Regions from separate parts of the Colwellia sp. BRX9-1 genome, predicted to be linked through region 2. Evidence: predicted binding sites of a transcription regulator. Region 2 holds the regulator's gene; each other region holds the start of a gene.

What was found. Region 2 encodes FNR, which switches genes on or off when oxygen is low (the NO sensors DNR and NnrR bind a similar motif). Its sites were predicted from a motif close to TTGATCTAGATCAA; they were not measured.
Region 1: the regulator FNR is predicted to act here: its motif matches at 2,567-2,580, upstream of H4J76_RS05495 (FeoA family protein).
Region 3: the regulator FNR is predicted to act here: its motif matches at 1,492-1,505, upstream of H4J76_RS06125 (bacteriohemerythrin).
Region 4: the regulator FNR is predicted to act here: its motif matches at 4,710-4,723, upstream of H4J76_RS04905 (adenosylcobalamin-dependent ribonucleoside-diphosphate reductase).

The regions. Positions count from the first base shown of each region.
Region 1 is NZ_JACGVM010000003.1:248,082-253,883, reverse strand. Features, by position in the region: gene H4J76_RS05500 (TonB-dependent receptor) at 154-2,334, shown strand; gene H4J76_RS05495 (FeoA family protein) at 2,662-2,886, shown strand; gene feoB (ferrous iron transport protein B) at 2,886-5,102, shown strand; gene H4J76_RS05485 (MmcQ/YjbR family DNA-binding protein) at 5,283-5,678, shown strand.
Region 2 is NZ_JACGVM010000006.1:184,949-190,750, reverse strand. Features, by position in the region: gene H4J76_RS08395 (heavy metal translocating P-type ATPase) at 1-995, shown strand, start outside; gene ccoS (cbb3-type cytochrome oxidase assembly protein CcoS) at 1,025-1,237, shown strand; gene H4J76_RS08385 (sulfite exporter TauE/SafE family protein) at 1,243-1,920, shown strand; gene fnr (fumarate/nitrate reduction transcriptional regulator Fnr) at 1,959-2,678, shown strand; gene uspE (universal stress protein UspE) at 2,828-3,754, shown strand; gene ttcA (tRNA 2-thiocytidine(32) synthetase TtcA) at 3,865-4,827, shown strand; gene H4J76_RS08365 (glucosaminidase domain-containing protein) at 4,937-5,802, opposite strand, start outside.
Region 3 is NZ_JACGVM010000004.1:110,138-115,939, reverse strand. Features, by position in the region: gene H4J76_RS06130 (TonB-dependent hemoglobin/transferrin/lactoferrin family receptor) at 1-316, shown strand, start outside; gene H4J76_RS06125 (bacteriohemerythrin) at 830-1,396, opposite strand; gene H4J76_RS06120 (cytochrome D1 domain-containing protein) at 1,824-3,452, shown strand; partial or broken gene H4J76_RS19870 (NapC/NirT family cytochrome c) at 3,540-4,091, shown strand; gene H4J76_RS19865 (ethylbenzene dehydrogenase-related protein) at 4,173-5,336, shown strand; gene H4J76_RS06110 (hypothetical protein) at 5,522-5,746, opposite strand.
Region 4 is NZ_JACGVM010000003.1:118,665-124,466, forward strand. Features, by position in the region: gene petA (ubiquinol-cytochrome c reductase iron-sulfur subunit) at 1-124, opposite strand, end outside; gene rpsI (30S ribosomal protein S9) at 694-1,086, opposite strand; gene rplM (50S ribosomal protein L13) at 1,090-1,518, opposite strand; gene H4J76_RS04900 (NrdJb) at 1,774-2,442, opposite strand; gene H4J76_RS04905 (adenosylcobalamin-dependent ribonucleoside-diphosphate reductase) at 2,476-4,632, opposite strand; gene zapE (cell division protein ZapE) at 4,838-5,802, opposite strand, start outside.

The sequences.
Region 1 (5,802 bases), on a different contig from region 2:
TCTAAAATGTCTTGTTTGACTTAGGTCAAGTAAGTCATTTTTTATTGCGACATTATGTCGCAGTTCACTGTTTTTACTTTGTTTTTATTGATTATAGCTAACACAATAGTATTAATTCTATTTGGTATACTCAAACAAGTAAGTGAAACAACTATGACGTTTTCAATTAAACCCATTGCTTTAGCAATAAGCTCTTCATTAGTTTTTAGCAGTCTTTTGTCTATTAGTGCTTTTGCTAATAATACGTTTGATTCAACGGCTAACCTCGATGAGATTGAAGTGATCACTATCACTCATCAACGTCACCATATCGGCATTGAAAATAATGAAAGTTATGCCCAAGGGAAGACTACGGAGCCCGATTTAGCGAGTTGGTTAAAGTCGGTCCCTGGTGCAAATGTCAACAGTAATGGCCCGGTAACGGGTATTGCACAATATCGTGGCCTATATGGCGACCGAATTTCAACCACACTTGATGGACAAGCGGTCATTGGCGCTGGTCCTAATGCTATGGACACACCCTTAAGTTATTCTACGCCATTAATTGTTGAGTCTATGACTGTCTATCGTGGTATCGCCCCGGTTTCTGCCGGCATAAATACCTTGGGTGGTGCTATTGATGTAAAAATGCGTAAAGCAGAAGCCAATAATAGCGAGAAACTCGCGATAAATGGTGATTTACAAGCAGGTGTTCGAAGCAATAATGAAGCGCAAACATTATCATCGGTGGTTAATCTTACCAAAGGTGATATTGCTGGGCTTTTTTATGGCAATGTTCAAGAAGGTGAGAATATGGAAAGTGGCGATAGTAAAATTATATCGCCAACTGATTTTGCTAAACGACAATTTGGCACTGATTTACGTTATTTTGGCGAGAGTAGTGAAACAGGTTTTAGCTACCATTATACAGATACCCAAGATTCGGGTACGCCAGCATTACCTATGGATATAGAATATATTTATAGTCACCGAGCAAGTTTAGACGGTAACTTTATCTGGGCCGATTGGCAAGCAGATTGGTTGTTAGGCTACACCGATGCCGATCATGGTATGACTAACTTTGAAAAGCGATTGAATAATAATCCAGAAAAACATCGTCGTAATAATGCTACGGGTATAACAACTAATTTTAATTTTTCGCTGGGTAAATCTTTTACTTTTGGTGAGTTAGAATTTGGCTTCGATGGTTATTTAGCCAAGCATGACTCTGTGATCACCAATCCAAATAACTCGATGTTTGCCGTGGTAAACTTTAATGATGTCAAAGATGATCGCTTTGGGCTATTTGCACAATGGCAGCAAACCTTTAACAATACCAAAGTTCAGTTAGGCGTCCGTTTAAAAAGAGCTGAATTAGATGCAGGTCAAGTGGCAACATCTATGGCAATGATGATTATGCCGATGGGCTCTGCAATGATGGATAATATGAATTCAGCTATGCCAACGATGGCTGATTTAGCCATAGACTTACGGGATAACTTTAATAACAGTGATCACAGTGTTAATGATACCAATATAGATATCGCATTAAGCACGGAAACTCAATTATCGAAAGATTTATCATTATATATAGGCGTAGGTTTAAAAAATAGAGCGCCTTCATATCAAGAGCTTTATCTCTGGACCCCGATGGAATCAACGGGTGGGCTGGCCGACGGTAACACTTATGTGGGTAATATGGATCTTAACAGTGAGACAGCTTATCAAGCGGATGTCGGTTTTACCTACCAAACTGAAAAAGTTATGATCACACCTCATTTCTTCTATCAAAATATTGATGACTATATTCAAGGTACTCCTTTAGGTATGTTGGATATGTCAGCAAAAATGATGGCCCAAATGATGGCGGGTGATGATAACCCTCTAAAGTTTACTAATGTAGATGCTAAGCTTTATGGTGCTGATGTAAATGGCTATTACACTATAAATGATCAAATACAATTATCAGCCGTGGTCAGTTACGTACGTGGCGAACGTCGTGATATTAATGATAACTTGTATCGTATTGCGCCATTGAATGGTCAGTTAAGTGCCAATTACTTTAGTGAGAATTGGTCTGTAAATATGGTTTTAGTGATGGCCGCCGCACAAAAAGATATTTCATTAACGAATCAGGAACAAACAAGTGCTGGTTATGGTGTGATGAATGTAGACGCTCAATATTACGTCAATAATCAATTAACGCTTCGTTTTGGCGTTGATAATCTACTCAATAAAGAATATCAAAATCACTTAGGTGGCTATAACCGAGTCAAAGGCAGTGATGTAACGTTTATGGACCGTTTACCTGAAGAAGGTACCAGTGCATGGGCAGAAATGACATATAGCTTTTAATCTATAAATCATACTGTCATTAAAATAGTAAATCGCTGACAAGCTATTTGGATTTGTCAGCGATGTTTCATTAGGTAATATTTAATTTTCATAATAACAATACCTCTCTTACCTTTTCGCTATTTTTACGTAAGCTGCGCAGATAAATCCAGTTATATTTTTAATATGATTATATTGAACGCTTGCTAAACTATTAAATTTTAAATCAAATTTATTAGTAGATTAATTTAAGCTGATTTAGATCAATTACGCTGTTATATACGCTTGCTGAAAAGTTAATAGTAAAGTAGAATCAAATGATAATCATTATTATTTGAGTTGTTGTTTATGACCCTTTCACAATTGAGGCGTACCCAACGAGCGGTGATCCGCACGTTGCCAACAAATTTCGATTTGACTTCAAAGTTAATCGAGCAGGGTTTTGCGTTAAAAACTGAGATATCATTAGCCCATAAAGCACCATTTAATGGGCCACTTGCCTTTCATCTCCATGGTACTAAAATTTGCTTAGCACCGAGTATTGCTCAACAAATAGGTATAGAAATCGTCTAATGTCACAAGCTTTACATTTGGCTCTAGTTGGCTTTGCCAATTCAGGAAAAAGCACGTTTTTTAATGCTCTAACGGGCGCGAAACAACAAACAGGAAACTGGACTGGCGTCACTGTAGCGACAAAACAGCAGCGCTTCTCATTTAATAATGAGCAAGTTTTACTTTCAGACTTACCTGGCATTAGTTCTCTCGCCACTCGAACTGAACAAAGTAAAGACCTGACTATTACCCAAGATTTTCTTAAAAATAACGACATTGATTGTTTAATTAATGTCGTCGATGCGACGCAATTAAAGCGTCAGTTGTATTTAACGACTCAGCTACTTGAACTCGGTTTACCGGTATTATTGGTTATCAATAAATCTGATCGAAAAGAAGCGCAAACCGTTGATATAAATATTTTAGCCAAAGAACTTGGCTGTAAAGTTATTATTGCCAACAGCTTAGCTAAAGATACCTTAAAACAAGTTGAACAGGCTTTACTTGAATTACCTAAAGCAAGTGAACGTCCAAAGAAATTAATGTTATCAGCAGATATTGTCAATAAACTCGCGGACAAAAACTCAACTGAGGTGTTAATTGATCTTGAATGTGGCGCTTGTAATGATCAAGGTGGCTGTCAGCAAACCAATACCGATGCTATTAGTATTATGCAGGCGCGTTACGAGTTTATTCAGCAGTTATTGATCGATGTTAAAAAGGGTCTACCGGCTTCCAAAAAAGCACCGGCAATAAGTTTAAGTGACCGCCTTGACCATTTTATCCTTCATCCTTGGTTAGGTGTGCCCGTTTTTCTTAGCATGATGTACTTATTGTTTATGTTTGCAATCAATGTTGGTAGCGCTTTTATCGACTTTTTTGATATTTTAGCCGGCGCTATTTTTGTCGATTACCCGCAAAGATTTTTATCAAGTTATGATTTACCTCAGTGGTTGCTAACCTTAATTGAAGGAGCTGGCTTAGGTATTCAAACGGTCGCTACTTTTATTCCAATCATCGCTTGTTTATTCATTGGTTTATCGATTTTAGAAAGCAGTGGCTACTTAGCGCGTGCAGCGTTTGTGGTTGACAGTGCTATGCAAAAAATTGGTTTACCCGGCAAAGCTTTTGTCCCTTTAATTGTTGGTTTTGGTTGTACGGTTCCTGCTGTAATGTCGGCACGAATTCTTGATAGTGAGCGTGAACGTATCACCACCATAATGATGTCACCGTTTATGTCGTGTGGGGCACGTTTACCGGTATATGCTTTATTTGCTGCGGCATTTTTCCCGGATTCTGGGCAAAACTTAGTTTTCTTATTGTACTTAATCGGTATAGCGGCAGCACTATTCACTGGATTTTTATTAAAGCACACGGTATTAATGGGCAAAAATTCTGTCAATATTATGGAATTACCGCTTTATGAAATACCTAAGCTTTCTTATCTAGTGCATCGTGTTTGGCAACGTACTCGGTCTTTTATTTTGGGGGCAGGTAAAACGATTGTCTTAGTGGTTTGTGTACTCAACTTCTTTAACTCATTAGGTACTGATGGTCAGTTTGGTCATCAAGACTCTCAAGAGTCGGTATTAAGTAAAAGTGCTCAGGTTGTTACCCCTTTACTTGCACCTATGGGTATTAAGGAAGATAACTGGCAAGCAAGTGTTGGCATTATTACCGGCTTGTTTGCGAAAGAGGCTTTAGTGGCTACATTTAATAGTCTCTATACCGATGTGAATGCAGAGCCAGAAGCATTAAAGTCAATGGCTGAGTTGTGGACTGACGCGACGGATTCAATAAAAGAAAACTTATTAGGTATTCAAGCTGATGATCCTTTAGGGACTGATATCGGAGATGTTACCAACTTACATACCGCCGCAGAAGAACAAGGCGTTAATGAAGGAACATTCACCGTTATGCAGGCTGCATTTGCCGGTAAAATTGGCGCATTTAGTTACTTGTTATTTATTTTGCTTTATACACCTTGTGCAGCAGCTATGGGCGCAATAAAGAGTGAAGTTGGCAGTCGTTGGGCTGGATTTGCGGCTTTATGGAGCTTTTCATTGGCTTATTTAGCGGCGACATTTACTTATCAAGTGGCAACCTTTGCTACTAATCCGTTGTCAGCGGGAATTAGCATCATCATTGTCATTGCCATTTTTGCGGCGATATATTATTGGTTAAAGCGTTTTGGTAAAAGTATTTTAACAATCCCAACACAAGTTTCTTATTATTAATTTAAGCTAAGCTCAGCTTTTGCTAAAAAATACCGATAGATTGTTTATCGGTATTTTTTTAGGCTGAAACTTCTGCTCATCTTGCTCATTAACCCAAAGTCACTCTTTACTGCTATGCTTAAATTCATTAGACCGTAAATTTAAGCCTTTAATGTATAGAGATAAACGTCAATGAAATCTATGAACCAACAAATGGCTGAGCACTATTTATTAGCTAAACCAGCAAGCTCACTTTATTATCCATTTGGCGATGACGTTAGCGTTTTCAAGGTCAAAAACAAACTGTTTGCAACGATTTCTCATGGTTCAAACGCTAAAAGTGCCAAGGTTGCAGAAGACGCTAAAGGCCACTTTTGGATGAACCTAAAATGTGACCCAGATGAGGCAGAGATATTACGTGATATTTTTCCAGGCATCATTCCCGGCTATCATATGAATAAATCTAATTGGAATACTATTATCTTAGATGGCTCAATTCCTCAGGGCGAGCTAGAGAGAATGATGGATAATTCTTATTTACTAGTGGTCAGTAAAATGACCAAGAAAGATCAGCAGTCAATTCTAATCCAGCTTTAGCCGCTATGGCAATATTGATCATAAACCTAGCTATTCGCTTAAAAGCGTTATCTGTTAATTTAACTGTTTGAACTAATCAATTTACTATGTGCAACCCTTAGCAGTGTGGTTACGCCATTTTGTA
Region 2 (5,802 bases):
CACTGGCAACCCCCACAGCGTTAACCTGTGCGACCACACGCTTAAACCGTGAAGGTATCATGATCAAATCTGCACATGTTATGGAAACATTACCAAAATTAACCACTATTGCTTTTGATAAAACAGGTACCTTAACTTCTGGTGATTTTTCTATTAATGAAATAAAGCGCTTTAATAATGAAAAGCTTAACTATAGCAAGCAGCAGGTTTTAGCTATAGCAGCAGCGCTCGAGTCTTATTCTGAGCACCCTTTAGCCAAACCGTTTAAAGCATTTCGTGATTACTCCTACCATACTCAAGCCGTTGAAATTAAATCTGGTGCTGGTATTCAAGGGAAAGTGAACGGTCAATACTTTCAAATCGGTAAACCTAATTGGTTGCTTAGCGAATCAAGTATGTTGGCAGAATTTGCGACGGCTTCTTGCCTATTAGTAGCAGACAACCAATTAGTCGCTGCTTTTTACTTAAGTGATGAAATTCGCAATGATGCCCAAACGCTGTTAGATGACTTAAAGAAAAGTAATATTTATACCATCATGCTATCGGGTGATAACCCTGCTGGCTGTGAAAAAGTTCAGGCATTGCTACATTTAGACGAGATACATAGTACTTTGACTGCGGCTAATAAGATGGCGATAATAAAAAATCAGCCTAAAAACTCAACCGTTGCTATGGTCGGCGATGGTGTCAATGATACGCCAGTATTCGGCGCAGCCCATGTCTCGATTGCTATGGGGAGTGGCACCGATATAGCTAAAAGTGGTGCCGATGTTATCTTACTCAATAATCGTTTAAAGTCGATAACAACATTAAGACAGGTCGCCAATAAAACTCGTCGCATTATTTGGCAAAATTATTTTTGGGCATTCGGTTATAATGCTATCGTATTGCCCCTTGCCGTCTCAGGCTACATTACTCCCTATATGGCGGTTATAGGTATGTCTGCAAGTTCGATATTGGTTATCACTAACTCGTTACGTTTATTAAAAAAGTAAACGCAAACTTATAATAGAGCATAAAGACCATGAGCATTATTTATATTTTGATCCCCATAGCGATAATCCTAACCTCTATCGCCATTTATTTATTTTTTTGGGCAGTAAAAACTGAACAATTTGATGATTTAGAGAAACAAGGTATGAGTATCTTGTTTGATGAAGATGAAAACACTACCACCAAAAAGTCCACTGAAACCCATAGCGAAAATACAGCTAAAAATGATACGGGTAGTAAATAACAGCCATGTTGAGTATAGATTATTTATCGGCATTCATCATCGGCTTGTTAGGTTCGGGACATTGTATCGGTATGTGCGGTGGTATAACAACGATGTTAACATCTGCTATATCACCGCAACAAAAAGGCAGCGATAAATTTAAGCTGGTCGGTGCATATAATGTTGGCCGAATTTTTTCTTATAGCTTAATTGGGGCAATCGTTGGATTTAGTAGTTCTATTGCAATAAAGAATATTGGCGTTCCATTAGGTTTTTTACGGTTATTTGCAGCGGTATTTTTAATTTTATTAGGCTTGTATTTAGGCCAATGGTTAATGTGGCTATCAAAAGTTGAAAAAATGGGTAAGTTCCTTTGGCGCTATCTATCCCCGTTAAGTAAAAGGTTTATTCCCATTAATAATGCTAAACAAGCGCTAGCATTAGGAGCAGTCTGGGGATGGTTACCTTGTGGTTTAGTCTACTCAACATTAACTTGGTCCTTAGCCAGTGGAAGTGCCCTCAGTGGCGCCCTAATTATGACCAGTTTTGGTTTAGGTACTTTACCAGCCTTGTTAAGTCTTTCACTTGGCTCTTTTGGTATAAAGTCGTTGGTAACAAACACGAAATTCAAGAAAATAATGGCGCTAATGATAATTTCATACGGAATATACAGTTTAATGTTTGCATATAAGCAATTGTTTTAATATGATCGATAAATTAGGGATAACTCATTTAGGTTAATATGTATAAAAAGCCATGTTCTACATCTCAACATATTCATTGTCAAAACTGTAGTATCAGCGAGCTGTGTTTACCTTTCTCTTTAAATGATAAAGAACTCGATACACTAGACAGCATTATTGACCGTAAACGCCCTATTCATAAAGGCGAACAAATTTTCCAAGATGGCGACAAAATGCAAGCTTTATACGCTATTCGCTCTGGAACATTCAAAACATTTACGGTTAATGAACAAGGTGAAGAACAAATTACCGGTTTTCATTTAGCGGGTGATTTATTAGGTTTTGATGCTATTGCTGAGTCAGAGCATCCTAGTTTTGCAAAAGCCTTAGAAACATCTATGGTCTGTGAGATACCTTACAATACTTTAGATTCATTATCGAATACGATGCCTAAGTTGAAAAAACAAATTCTTCGCATGATGAGTTCCGAAATCCGCTCAGATCAAGAAATGTTAACGCTACTTAACCGCAAAAATGCTGAACAACGCTTAGCAACTTTTATTTCAACCTTAGCCAGTCGCTATCATGCACGGGGTATGTCACTAACAGATTTTCGCCTAACGATGACGCGAAGTGACATTGGTAATTATATTGGTTTAACGGTTGAAACCATCAGTAGATTATTAAATCGTTTTCAAAAAAATGAATTAATCACAGTTGATGGAAAACTCATCACAATACTTAATATGGATAAACTTAACGAGTGTGCTTCACTGTAGTTTATCGCTTTTTTAAATAATTATAGATAAATGCTTAACATTAAAGATGTTAAGCATTTTTTTTATTGAAATATTATGATTTAAAGCAAATAATATCTATTAATTATGGTCTATTATTAATATTATTTAATAACTAGGGAGTAAATATTATGGATAAGTATAAAAAAATATTAGCCGTTATTGATCCAACCACTGAAAATCAAAAAGCGTTGAAACGTGCGATTGAATTAGCACGACATAGTGGCGGACAGATCACTGCATTTTTAACCATTTATGATTTATCTTATGAAATGACCACCATGCTTTCTGGCGACGAGCGAGAAGCAATGCGTCAATCGGTTATTAATGATCGTAAACTATGGTTAGACGAAAAGATTTCAGAAACTGATCACCAAGACATAACCATAGATACCTGTATTATTTGGCATAATCGCCCATTTGAAAAGATCATAAAAAAAGTACTGGCTGAAAACTTCGATATTGTCATCAAAGGCACCCATCAACATGACAAGCTAAAGTCGGTTATTTTTACGCCAACAGATTGGCATATATTAAGGAAATGTCCCTGCCCAGTATTACTGGTTAAAGACCATAGCTGGCCAAGCAATGGTAATTTACTTACCGCACTCAATATCGGTAGCGATGATGATGAGCACAAAGCGCTTAATAATAAGTTAACCCAAGAATCAATAGTGTTTTCTTCACTGATTAAAGCCAATGTTCATTTGGTGAATTCTTATCCAGGTACGCCAGTAAATATTGCCATTGAAATTCCAGAGTTTAACGCCTCTGAATATAACGACACTATGTTTAATCATCACAAAAGTGCGATGAAAGACCATGCTAATAGCTTTAATATTCCGCTTAAAAATACCCATGTTAAAGAAGGTTTACCTGAAGATGTTATTCAAAGTATTTCTAAGCACGTTGATGCTGAATTAGTTGTGTTAGGTACTATTGGTCGAACGGGGATTTCAGCGGCACTTATTGGTAATACTGCAGAGCATGTCATTGACCGCCTTAACTGTGATGTCTTAGCGATAAAACCTGATGGTTACCTCTCGCCATTAGCTTAATATTGAAATATGTAAATATCCATTAAAAAGCCGAGGATTTCCTTGGCTTTTTGCTATACTACGCGCGGTAAAATTCATACTTTTTATTTCAAATATCTCTAGGAAACACTATGAGCGCTCAATCAGCGACACCAATAACATCTTTAACACCCAGCCAAAAAATACAGCTGAGTAAACTTGAGAAGCGCTTAAGACGACATGTTGGCCAAGCTATCGCGCAATATAATATGATAGAAGATGGCGATAAAATAATGGTGTGCTTATCGGGTGGCAAAGACAGTTACGCCCTACTGGCTATTTTAATGTTGTTAAAAGAATCAGCGCCCATTCATTTTGATATCGTTGCCGTTAATCTTGATCAAAAACAACCCGGTTTTCCTGAGCATATCCTTCCCGAATACTTAGAAGCTTTAGGTGTTGAATATAAAATTGCGCAAGAAGATACCTACTCTATTGTTAAAGATAAAATACCTGAGGGGAAGACCACCTGCAGTTTATGCTCTCGTTTACGCAGAGCTATTTTATACAAGGTCGCGGCAGAAATAGGCGCAACTAAAATTGCACTAGGCCATCATCGTGATGACATGGTTGAAACACTGATGCTAAATATGTTTTATGGCGGTAAATTAAAATCAATGCCAGCAAAATTGGTCTCTGATAATGGTGAGCATGTCGTCATTAGACCGTTAGCTTTTTGTAAAGAAGCAGAACTCATCCAATATGCACAACTAAAAGCGTTCCCAATTATTCCTTGTAATTTATGTGGCTCTCAACCTAATTTACAACGTCAAAACATTAAGAAAATGTTACAGGACTGGAATGTTAATCATCCAGGACGAATTGAATCTATGTTTACTGCCATTCGCAATGTGGTTCCATCACATTTGTGTGACAGTGAACTTTTTGATTTTAAAGGGATTAACGCTGATTCAGGCATTATCAATGGTGGCGATATCGCTTTTGATGATGAACCTATTATTGCCGCTCAATTAACAAACAACGTCAATATTGAAGACAATTCAAAAGCCAAACTTTCATTAAGTAACAGTTTGAATATTATAGAAATAAAGTAGAATCTACCTTAATTAATACCAAGTATCTAAGCGCGATAACAACACCAGTTAAAAGAATGAATGTTATCGCTCGCCATCATTATCTGACGCGTAATACAATAAGCCGAGCCTAAATAACCTTAGGTTTTGGCTTCGACAATATTTTATCAAAATACACTTTATTATGGCGGATCATTTCTGTTATTTCTAAGACATAATCAGTGCCTCTAATAGAATAACGCAGTAATCCTGTTGCTAAGATTTGTGGCGATAGTGGTTGTTCTTGAGCGCGTAACTGCCCTCTAATTGAACGAAAAACACCATAAGCATGATTTGTATTAATATTGTGTAAATAACGCTGTACCGCATGCTCTAAACTATTAAATGCCGCTACTTCATGTTTAGCACCGTCATCTCTTCCTCTTGGCACCATGCCACAACCCTTTTTATAGCACCACATACCAAAAAAGTTTAAACCAACTCGAGCAAAACGAGAAGTGCCCCAAGCTGATTCATTGGCTGCCTGCACTAATACTAGTTCAACAGGCACAATATCAATACGCAACAATAATTCATTAAGTTGCTGTAGCGGCGAGTGTTTTTGATTAACTTTATATTTCTTAATTAATCGCTCAAGCAAAGCTTGTTGATCTGCTAAAAGATTTTCCTCGAGGAAAAGTGTTTCTATCATCAAGGAGACTTCTGCCCTTAACATAAGAATATTGCTATTCTCTTGCGCTATTGCTGGATAAATATAACGGAAAAACTGACGTTTTTTCGTTTTAACATCGCTTATAGAAGCAAAGTTTGGGATCTTAACGTTATGAAGCGGTTGCTCAACCACTTTTACTTTCGCCTTGACCACAGGAACGATAACAACGTTTGTTACTTCCGGCGTGGGAAGTTCAAAAGTTGGCGCTAAAAAAGTGAAGGGCGCAATAAGCGCAAGAAAAAATACACTTATTAACACAGTTCTCATCAAATATTGAATGATCA
Region 3 (5,802 bases), on a different contig from region 2:
TCTACTTGGTGTGCAATGGTTAAGTGCTGATGAAAATGCATCTATTGCATTTAATGCCAGCTTAGTTGATGGAAAATCAGATATTGATGATCCCGACAATAAGTTAGCTACAACGTCTGGCTATACAACGTTTGACTTGGTGGTTAATTACAGTTTTAGCGATAAAATAACTTTAGCTGCAGCAATATATAATATAACGGACAAAAAATACGCTCATTGGTCTGACGTAAACGGATTTGAAGCGAATGATCCACTATTAGATACCTTAGCTGCGGCGGGCATTAATGGCTCAGTACAAATCAAGTATGCTTGGTAGCTTAAGTTAGAAAAATATTAACACAAGAACTTAAGATGAATAAAAAGCCTATTATGAATAGGCTTTTATGTTCATGATGGCTATTTTTAGACAGCCTATCTTTCAAGGGATGAGTGTATCTTTGTTCGTCAACGATCAGTTTTGATTCTGATAAAAAACTGAATAGCTACATCAAGGTACGAAATAGTGCAGTGGCGTGCCTGCATTATCATTCTCTGCATCGATGTTATCGACACTTCTGTTTATATCGATGCAGTAGGAGAGTCAGGCAGCAGTGTTAAAATAAGGCAATACTCAGGTTATGTGTGTTGAGTTTTATTCGTCAATACATTGAGTGAGAATAATCCTTACCCTGGTGTAAAATCAACAAGGCTTAAATTGAACCTTTATTGCTTTTACTCTGAAACACTATTCTTTAGGTGATAAACAAACAAACGTAATAAAGCGGCCGATCACTAGCAATAATTTCTACAATAATAGAGATTTCTTTTGAGTAATATTTTTGGATACTTCTTACTTTACGCCATGTGCTGTTAAGCACTGGGTATATTCTTTGTCGGTGCCATTGATATGATTAATTAACCATTCTTTTAAGAAACTACTGACTTCAGATAGTGCGTCATGACCTTTTTCATCATACAAGCTAACGAATGATTCAACTTGAGCTATCATCACCTTATGTTGTTTTTTATGGGCTTCAACATCAATAAAATTATGCTCAACAAGTAAATTTTCTTCTCGTTCAAAATGATATTTTGTGTAAGCAATTAAATTACTCAATGCTTGACGTTCAAAATCTTCACTCATCGCATAGTCATAGGCAGTAGTGAACTGATTAAGTAAGTTAATCAGTTTTTTATGATCATTATCTAAACTTTCAATGCCGACGCTATATTCTTCTTGCCACTCCAGCTGATTGCTTTGATTTGTTTTCTTATAAATCAAAGGTACCAGTGCTAGCACAACAATTAATACCCAAGAAACTGGATTGGCCATGCTTGATAAAAAGCCTAAAAAAATAGCAACAATAATCAAACCAATAGTGGCGGCATATAGTAAAGACTTAGTGCGGTTATTCATAAATAATACCCCTAAAATTAATGTGGTTAAGTAGTTGGTTTCTGTGGTGATTCTAATACGAAAATAGCTTAAGTCTTCTAAAAACGCCTGATTTATTGACCTTGATCAAGTTGCAAATTCATTGATGACTAAAACTTTTAAAACTTGATCTGAATCAGGTTATTTATTCCTGAAGTAATGAATAGTTACATTTGTTTACTGGACTAACACTTTTTCTTGTAATTGATTTTAAGTTGCTTTCAATAATAAAGCGCGTAGACCAGAACGTTAACAACGACGAATTTGTTTATTGGTGTTTCAGTTTCGACTTTTATTAAAGCGAAATAACCGAAATTCTAATAAAAATAAAAATAAAATTAGAGTAGAACACTGAAAAAATAAGAATTATCCAAAACATTAAGCTCGTAAAAATATCTGGAGAATGACGATGAAAATAATTAAATATGGCTTGTCAGCACTTGGTTTAGCAATAGGAATGGCCGTTACTGGTATTAGTCTGTCTGTATCAGCAACAGAGCCGACTTTGTCTGAGGCTGACTTTGATAAAGCGAAATTACAATACTTTCAACGCTGTGCTGGTTGTCATGGTACTTTGCGTAAAGGCGCAACAGGCAAAAATTTAGAGCCTGAAAATACTTTAAAAAAAGGCCAGCAACGTTTAGAGAAGATTATTTCTTTAGGTACTGAAGGTGGTATGAATAACTTTGACGATTTATTCAGTAAAGAAGAAATAGCTAATTTAGCGACCTTCATTCAGATGGAACCACCTATTCCTCCAGAAATGTCTTTAGCGCAAATGCGCTCTTACACCAAAGAATATGTAGCACCGAAAGATTATCCAACTAAACCAATGCATGGTTTAAATTGGAAAAACTTCTTTGTTGTTATCGAACGTGACGCAGGTACTGCCGCCATTATTGATGGTGATACTAAGAAAATTATTGCTCACCTCGATACGGGTTACGCAGTACATGTCATTAAAGGTACAGAACATCATAAAGTTGACCATGCAAAAGATATTGGACGTTTTTGGTACACCATTGGTCGTGACGGTAAAGTAAATAAAATTGATTTATGGCAAACGCCTGACAAAATGTTAGTTGCTGAAACTAAAATGGCTTATGACGCTCGTGATATCGCAGTTTCTGGCGATGGAAAATACGTAATTGCTGGAGGTTACTGGCCTGCGCATTTCGTTATTATGGATGCAGTAACATTAAACCCACTTAAAGTTGTATCTACTCGTGGTTACAATACTAAAGGTGAATTCATCAATGAAGCACGTGTAGCTGCTATTTACACTTCGCCTTTAACGTCTTCATTTATCGTGGCAGTTAAAGAAACTGGTCAAATGCTACAAGTTGATTATACCGACTTAGATAACTTAACCATTACTAGTATTGCTTCAGCAGAATTTTTGCATGATGGTTTCTTTGATCCCTCTGGTCGTTACTTCCAAATTGCGGCTAATGCTTCAAATAAAATGGTTGTGATTGATACTATTGAACGTAAGTTAGAAGCGATGATTGAAGTTGATGCATTACCGCATCCTGGTCCTGGCGCTAACTGGATTGATAAAGAATGTGGTCCTGTTGGTGGCACAACTCACTTAGGTGTTGGCCTAGTATCAGTATGGGGCAATGATCCTATGGGTCATCCTGATAAAGCTTGGAAACTTTGCTATGAAGTTGAAACAGATGGTGCTGGTGCATTTATCCGTACCCATGAAACTTCACAATATGTTTGGGCTGATCAGTTGAAACATCCTGAGCCAGAAGTTCAACAATCAGTACAAGTATTTGATAAAGATACTCACCAAATCGTTAAAACTATCCGTGTAACAACAGAGCCAGGTAAAGCGGCACTGCATATGGAGTTTAATGATGACGGTACTGAAGTTTGGGTATCTGTTTGGAATCGTAAAGATGCTAGAAACCCTACGGGTGAGATTGTAATTTACGATGCAAAAACGCTTAAAGAGTTACATCGTATCAAGGGTTTAACAACGCCTACTGGTAAGTTTAACGTTCATAATCGTATGAACCACAAAACTTAATTAGTCATTTGACTAATAATGCGAGTGCAACAGCCGTTGTACTCGCACTCTTTGTTTAATTTTTCGCTTTATTCCTACGAGTTAATTATGGTAAATAACACAATAACTAAACCTAGCTTTTGGTCTCGTCGACTCCTGCTGGGTACAACAGTAGCCGGAGCTGTGCTCTTTTTTGTTGTCGGTATTGTTTTTTGGGGTGGCTTTAACACCGCGATGGAAGCAACAAACACCACAGAGTTTTGTATCGGCTGTCACGAAATGGAAGACAATGTTTATCAGGAATATAAACCCACCATACATTTTTCAAATAGAACTGGCGTAAGAGCGGGTTGTCCTGATTGTCACGTACCTAGACCTTGGATCCACAAAGTGGTGCGTAAAATACAAGCCTCTAAAGAAGTATTCTCTTGGTTAACGGGTAAATTAGATACCAAAGAAAAATTTAATGAACATCGTTTTGAACTTGCTCAGAGTGTTTGGAAAGCGATGAAAAATACTGATTCACGAGAATGTCGGAATTGTCATAATTTTGAGTCTATGAATCCAGAATATCAAAAACCTCGGGCCCGCAAGCAGCATTTAAATGCATTTGAAACAGGGCAAACCTGTATTGATTGTCATAAAGGTATTGCTCACCATGGTGTGAGAGATCAATTGTCAGATGAAGCACTTGAAGCTCTTGAAGCACCAAACCCTGAATTTATTCGCGAAGTACCGCAAATGTACCTTGATGGTTTAGCGCGAGTAGAAGCAAAAGAATCCAAAGATGCTGCAGATATCAAGGAAGCAGAGCTTGCTGAGAAAGCGAAGATAGATGAAAAAATTGAACAAGCAGTTCAAGCAGCATTAACCAATGCAGGTACTAATTCAACCGCTAATAAAGCAATAACTGATAATGCTTTAGCGACGAGTTCTAGCAGCACGATTAATGTTGATTGGTCAAAAGCAAAATCCACAGATATTAGCGTTTTTTATCCGGGAACTGCATCGTTAGAATGGATATTAGGCCGGTCTCATGGTGGTAAACGTGCTTTTAGTAAAGGTGACCGTTGTATTGAATGTCATGGTAAAGAAATTGCTGATATTGGTGAAAATATTGTTTCAGGTAAAAGTGAGAAGGAACTTGAGCCAAACATAATACCGGGTAAGCGAGGAAGTTTCCCCGTAACAATTGATGCTAGCCATGATGATGAAAGCTTATATTTGAGGTTTAGTTGGGCTGACGGTGATCATGCGCCAGTTCCGTTTGTTGAAGGGGGTAAAATGGATCCTGATAACCCAATGAAGTTAGCCTTTATGTTAGCAACGGACGATGTTGAATATGCTGACCGTGCTGGGTGTTGGGCAACCTGCCATGCTGACGCTAACTCTATGCCTTATGCGCCGATAAAAGAGGAGCTCATCGGCTCAGATATCGCTACACGCTTAAATTTAAATTCAGGTGTTACTAAGTACTTGAAAGAGTCGCGTACTGAATTAGAAATAAAAGGCCGTGGTGATAAAGCATTGGGTGGTTGGGATAAATTGAAAGGTCAGAGTGATATTGATGCTGCGCAAGCTGAAAATAAATACATGGATATTGTTCGCTATAAATCTGGCAGCAAAGAAGTTGAAGATGGTCAAATATTAGCTGAACGTAATATGCATGGAGGTCAAGGCGCGGAAGTTGAAGCGTCATTGAAAAATGGTACTTGGTCTGTGGTCATTAAACGTAAGCTTAAATCTGACAAAGTGGGTGATGTCAGTATTGCCGCAGGTGCAGTATATAACTTTGGCTTCGCGATACATGATGATTATTCAAGCGCTCGTTACCATCATGTATCATTTGGCTATAAGTTAGCACTTGATAACGATAACGCAGAAATTAACGCCGTTAAACTTTAACACCGCTATAAACATTATTATCAATGGGTTATTTACTGAGCTCCAAAGTGCAACTTTGGAGCTTTTTTATATTCAGGATGGCTGTTCATTGACATTCTTGTTACACGGCATTAGGGCATCAGGGCGCTATGGCAATGAGCGATTTTATTATAGCTTTGAATGACAGAACACTGACTTTTTAGCTTTTAGCCGGTATAAAGAACCATTTTATGAAAGCGATTATGGGGGTAAGTTATTTGTTCAAAGGGAGTAACCCAATAATATCCAAAGTTGTTGGTTAAAGGTAAGTCGAGTGCAGGTAAAAACTCTACTTTATCAAGCTGATTTCGAATAAGAAACTTAGAGAGCAAAGCTATGCCTAACTCTGCAGTTGCGGCTTTAGCAATGATAGATACTAGTTCAAACAGCATGCCTTGTTTTGTTGGCGTTTAAGCATTAGGTTGTAAAAACCAATCTTGCCAAGCTT
Region 4 (5,802 bases), on a different contig from region 2:
TAGCACTAGGGTTCCAAGAACCAATGAAAGGCACAGCCAAACCGACAACACCAACACCACCTACTACCGAAGTAGCAGCAGTTAAAAAGCGTCGACGGCCGTTATTCACGGGCGCATTGCTCATTCAAAATCTCCAAATAACATTGTTTCAAACAAATTCGAATTATTATTCTCACAGCTACAGTGAGTTGCGAGAGGAAATACTTTCCAATTGTTTGCCCAAACTTGCGACAAAAAATTTTTCTGATAATAAAGAAATAAGCACTTTTTTACAAGTAAAAATAAGCGAAACATCAGTTATATATCTTAATTTCACTGACTTTGTCACTTTAAACACACAGCTAAATACGAAAGATTATTATTCAAAAAAAGCGCAGAAAAGAATAGTTTCTCTTTCGCTATCCGATAAATTATTTTAATGCTTATATAGTTGAGTGTAATTGCTAACCATCGAAAAAGTGCTCAGTAAACAGCTCAATAATACGACTATTTTCCCGCATATTATTTTTATTACTGATCCTTTAAAGTTTACCATTTTATTGGAACTCGCACTGTATTATTTATTATCGCCTAAGGTCGCTTTTATAATAAACAGCCCACGAAGTTACCTTACTGCGGATGCTCATTTTTCTAAATGACAGATATAAAAAAACCGACATAAAGTCGGTTTTTTGAAAACGTATAAGGTAAATATTAACGTTTTGAAAATTGTGGCTTTTTACGAGCCTTGTGTAAACCAACTTTCTTACGTTCAACTTTACGAGCATCACGAGTTACGAAACCAGCTACACGTAGAGAACCACGTAAAGTTTCATCGAACTCCATTAATGCACGAGTAATACCGTGACGAATTGCGCCAGCTTGACCAGAAATACCACCACCAACAACAGTGATGTTAAAGTCAAACTTTTCTAACATTTCAACTAATTCTAATGGTTGACGAACAACCATACGAGCCGTTTCACGACCAAAGTATACAGAAATGTCACGCTTGTTAATTGTAATTGCACCGTTACCAGCTTTCATGAACACACGAGCAGTTGAGCTCTTGCGACGACCAGTACCGTAATATTGATTATCAGCCATTGCTTAAAGCTCCAAAAGTTGTGGTTGTTGTGCAGTATGCTTATGTTCAGTGCCCGCGTAAACTTTAAGCTTACGGAACATTTCACGACCTAAAGGACCTTTAGGTAACATACCTTTAACTGCGAATTCTAAAACACGCTCTGGAGCTTTTTCAATTAGTTTTTCAAAACTAATTTGCTTAAGACCGCCTGGGAATTCTGTATGCGAGTAGTAAATTTTACCTTTCGCTTTATTACCAGTTACTTTCACTTTCTCAGCGTTAATAACAACGATGTAATCGCCAGTATCTACGTGAGGAGTATATTCTGCTTTATGCTTGCCGCGTAAACGGGTTGCAATTTCAGTAGCGATACGTCCTAAAGTCTTATCTTCGGCGTCCACTAAGAACCATTCGCGTTGTACGCTTTCTGGTTTTGCTACAAAAGTTTTCATTAAAAAACCCAATATTTATTATGTTACTTTAAATGATGAATGCTAAGAATTAGCATCACCGGTTAAAAAGACCACGCTCTACCCCTTCGAGTATCGAGTCCATCGCCACTACTTTTCACAAAAGTCAAAAACAGTAGGCATTTGTAACGCAGGGAGCGCGGATTATACAGAAGTTATCTACTAAGATCACCTATAAATCACAATCAATTGCACTTTTTTTAAACTTTTATCACGAATACAATCGCTAGCTAGTAACTAACCACATTTTGAATCGCCGCAATTTAAGCAAGTAGCGCAATTGTCTAATGAGATTACCGACTTTTGATAACATTTTACACATTGGCTTGCTGTGGTTGGAAAAGCTAATAGCTCACTTCCCTCTTTAGCTTTTATTGTTTGGCGCTTTTCCTCAATGTAGGCTTGTTGGTGGTTATCTCTTTCACTTTTTGGCAACATATCTAATGCCTTTAAATGTGTTTCAATAACATGGCCAATATCAGCGACCACCGATGGCATAAATATACCTGTGCCTCTTTGGTAATAGCCACCTTTGGGGTCAAATACTGCTTTTAGCTCTTCGACTAAAAAGGTGCAGTCACCTCCCTTGCGAAATACCGCTGAAATAACCCGTGTTAGCGCCACTACCCAAGAATAAAACTCCATATTTTTTGAATTGACAAAAATTTCGAAAGGACGGCGAGTTTCTTGGTCACTTTCTTGATTGAGCAAAATATCATTAATAGTAATATAAAGAGCATGGTCTGATACTGGCGGTTTTATTTTATAAGTAGAACCAATTAACATTTCAGGACGTTTTGTACTTTCGGTGAGTTTATCCGCGATGCCTTTTATTTTTTCTTTAACAGGCAGCTGATCAGCAACTAACACCTTAACCGCAGTGATCGCTTGATTAATTTCTCTCATTATTAGTTTCCTCGTTATTTTTTGCCAGGGCTTTTAGAGCTTACCGTAGTAACCTTCTTTTAAAGCGTCATGAAGATTTGCAGCCGTATGCGTTTCGCCGTCGTAAACCACCTCTTCATTACCTTTCGCTAAAATCTCAGTGCCATCGGCTAAGGTAAACTGATACGTTACATTAGCGAGTTCTTCGTCTTTTACTAATACGCCTTGATGGACTTCTGGGTTAAAACGAAAAGTCGTACAGCCTTTCAAGCCCTGGTCGTATGCATACAAATAGATATCTTTGAAGTTTTCATAATCGATATCAGTTGGAACATTAATTGTTTTTGAAATAGACGAGTCTATCCAGTATTGTGCCGCAGACTGAATATCAACATGTTCTTTAGGAGCGATGGCATCGGCAGATACAAAATAGTTAGGCAGCTTTTTATTGTCATCTTCGCTATATGCCAAAGCATCTTTATTGATAAAATGACGATATGCCAGCAGTTCATAACTTGAAACAGCGACGGATTCTTTTGATTTCTTACCTTGACGAATAATATTGCGGTGATATTCATGTGCAAAGCTTGGTTCAATACCATTAGATACATTATTACCTAGACTGAGCGCTAAAGTGCCTGTGGGTGCTATTGAAGAATGATGTGTAAAACGGGCGCCAACCTCAGCTAACGCTTCGACAAGTTCAGGATTTTCTTCAGCGATACGCTGCATATAACGACTGTATTTTGCGTGCAGAACTGAACCTTTGATTTTATCCGCCACTTTTATGCCGTCTTTTATCATTTCGGGGCGTTTTACTAGCATTTGCTGAGTTACCACGAACGTTTGTGCAAGTATCGGCGCAGGGCCTTTTTCTTTTGCTAAATTTAACGCTTCTTGCCACCCCGTTATCGCTAAAACTTTTGATACTTTGTCAGTAAAAGCCAGGGCTTCAGGACTATTATAAGGTATTTTTAATAATGTCAGAGCTGAGCCTAATCCTAAGTACCCCATACCATGACGGCGCTTACTTTGAATTTCTTGCTGTTGTTCAGGCAGTGGTAAGCCATTAATTTCTACTACGTTGTCGAGCATGCGGGTAAAAACTTTAATAACTTCGCGGTATTTATCCCAATTAAATTTCGCACTAGAAGTGAAAGGTTGCTCAACAAATTTAACTAAATTTACTGAACCCAGCAGACAAGCACCGTTGGGTGGTAATATTTGTTCGCCGCAGGGATTACTTGCACGTAGTTTTTCACAAAACCAGTTGTTATTCATTTCGTTAGCATGGTCAATGAGTAAAAAACCTGGTTCAGCATAGTTAAATGTATTGCTCATTATCATATCCCACAGCCTAACAGCTGGTATCGAGCTATAAATTTTACAGGCGATTTTACCTTCATGATTCAATACATAATTATGTTTTTTAATATAAGCGTTATCAAAATAATTCTCTTTGAAGAGTATTTTATCCCGATCGGTGATAGCGATATCATCGGCAAGTAACTCTTGGTGAGAAATAGGAAAATTGAGTAACCAGTCTTGTTGATTTTTTACAGCAGCAATAAATTCATCACTGATCAGTAGTGATAAATTAAATTGCCGTAACCGACCATCCTCGCGCTTCGCTAAAATAAAACGTTTAACATCAGGGTGAGAGATATCAAAAACCCCCATTTGCGCACCACGCCGCCCGCCGGCAGAACTAATGGTAAAACACATTTTATCGAAGATATCCATGAACGACAGTGGACCTGAAGTTGTGGCACCGGCGCCAGCAACAAAGGCACCACTGGGTCTTAAAGTTGAGAATTCATAACCAATACCACACCCCGCCTTTAACGTTAGGCCTGCTTGGTGCACCGCAGTTAATATACCCGTCATTGAATCGTCGATAGTGCCTGAAACCGTGCAGTTTATTGTTGATGTGGCGGGCTTAAATTTTTCGGCACCTGCATTTGATATTATTCGTCCCGCAGGATAGGCGCCACACTCCATCGCCCAAACAAATTTCTCGTACCACTTTTTCTTATCTTTATTTTCTATATCCGCGAGCGCTAAGGCAACTCGATGAAATGTTTCTGAAATAGTATTCTCTTGCGGGTGGCCATGTTTGTCTTTTAAGCGGTATTTTTTATCCCAAATATCAACTGAAGCGTCTTGTAATTTAATACTTGTCGCTAAGCCTGGTGAAAAAGCGTTTGTCATCAGCATTCCTTTATCATTTTATTTTTGGTGTATATTACCTATAAAAATAAATGACAAAAGCCAAAGCACTACATATTGCGATCAAGATCAATAAATAACACAACATATAGCTAGTTAGCGTAATAACGCTAAAATTGGCATAAAAAAATGCCGATCGTTAAATCGGCATTTTTATAATTATCTTTAAGTAAGTTTTACTATCTCACTAAGGTAAGTGCTTACTTGCTAAATAATCATGTGACTGCATTTCTTGTAAACGACTTAAACAACGTTTGAACTCAAATTCCAAACCACCGTGGCTGTATAAATTTTCCATTTCGACTTCAGCAGAAATAATTAATTTTACATTACGTTCATAAAATTCATCAACCAAGGCAATAAATCGACGGGCCGCATCTTCACGATCGACACTCATTTGTTTAACATTTGCTAATAATACCGTGTGATACAAACGACTTATCTCCATATAGTCAGTTTGACTACGTGCGGATTCACACAACACCGAAAAGTCAAAGTGCACAATACCGTCTGACTCTTCAATCGCCGATAATGAGCGATTATTTATTTTAACGTCAACATCTTTCTTACCTGGTTTGACCGACAATTGAATAAAATATTGCGCCAGGTTTTCACTTGCCTCTGCATCAAGTGGAGCATGGTAAATCTCGGCTTGCTCTAGGGTTCGCAAACGGTAATCAATACCGCTATCGACATTTACCACATCACAATGTTTATTGATGAGTTTAATGGCTGGTAAAAAACGTTCGCGTTGCAAACCATTTCGGTACAGACCGTCAGGTATAATATTTGACGTTGCCACTAAAGTAACATTATGTGCAAATAATTCTTCAAACAAAGCGCCAAGGATCATTGCATCGGTAATGTCGGAAACAAAAAACTCATCAAAACAAATAATGCAGGTTTCATCAGCAAAACGTTTGGCAATTATTTTCAATGGGTCAGCTTGCCCGGTTAATGTTTTTAATTCTTGATGAACACGGTGCATAAAGCGATGAAAGTGAACACGCATTTTATTTTCAAAAGGCAAACAATCATAAAATGTATCAACTAAATAAGTTTTCCCTCGACCAACGCCACCCCAAAAATAAAGTCCTTGTATGGTTTTGGTTTCAGATGAGGCAACAATGCGCTTCCAGCGATTAAGCACCT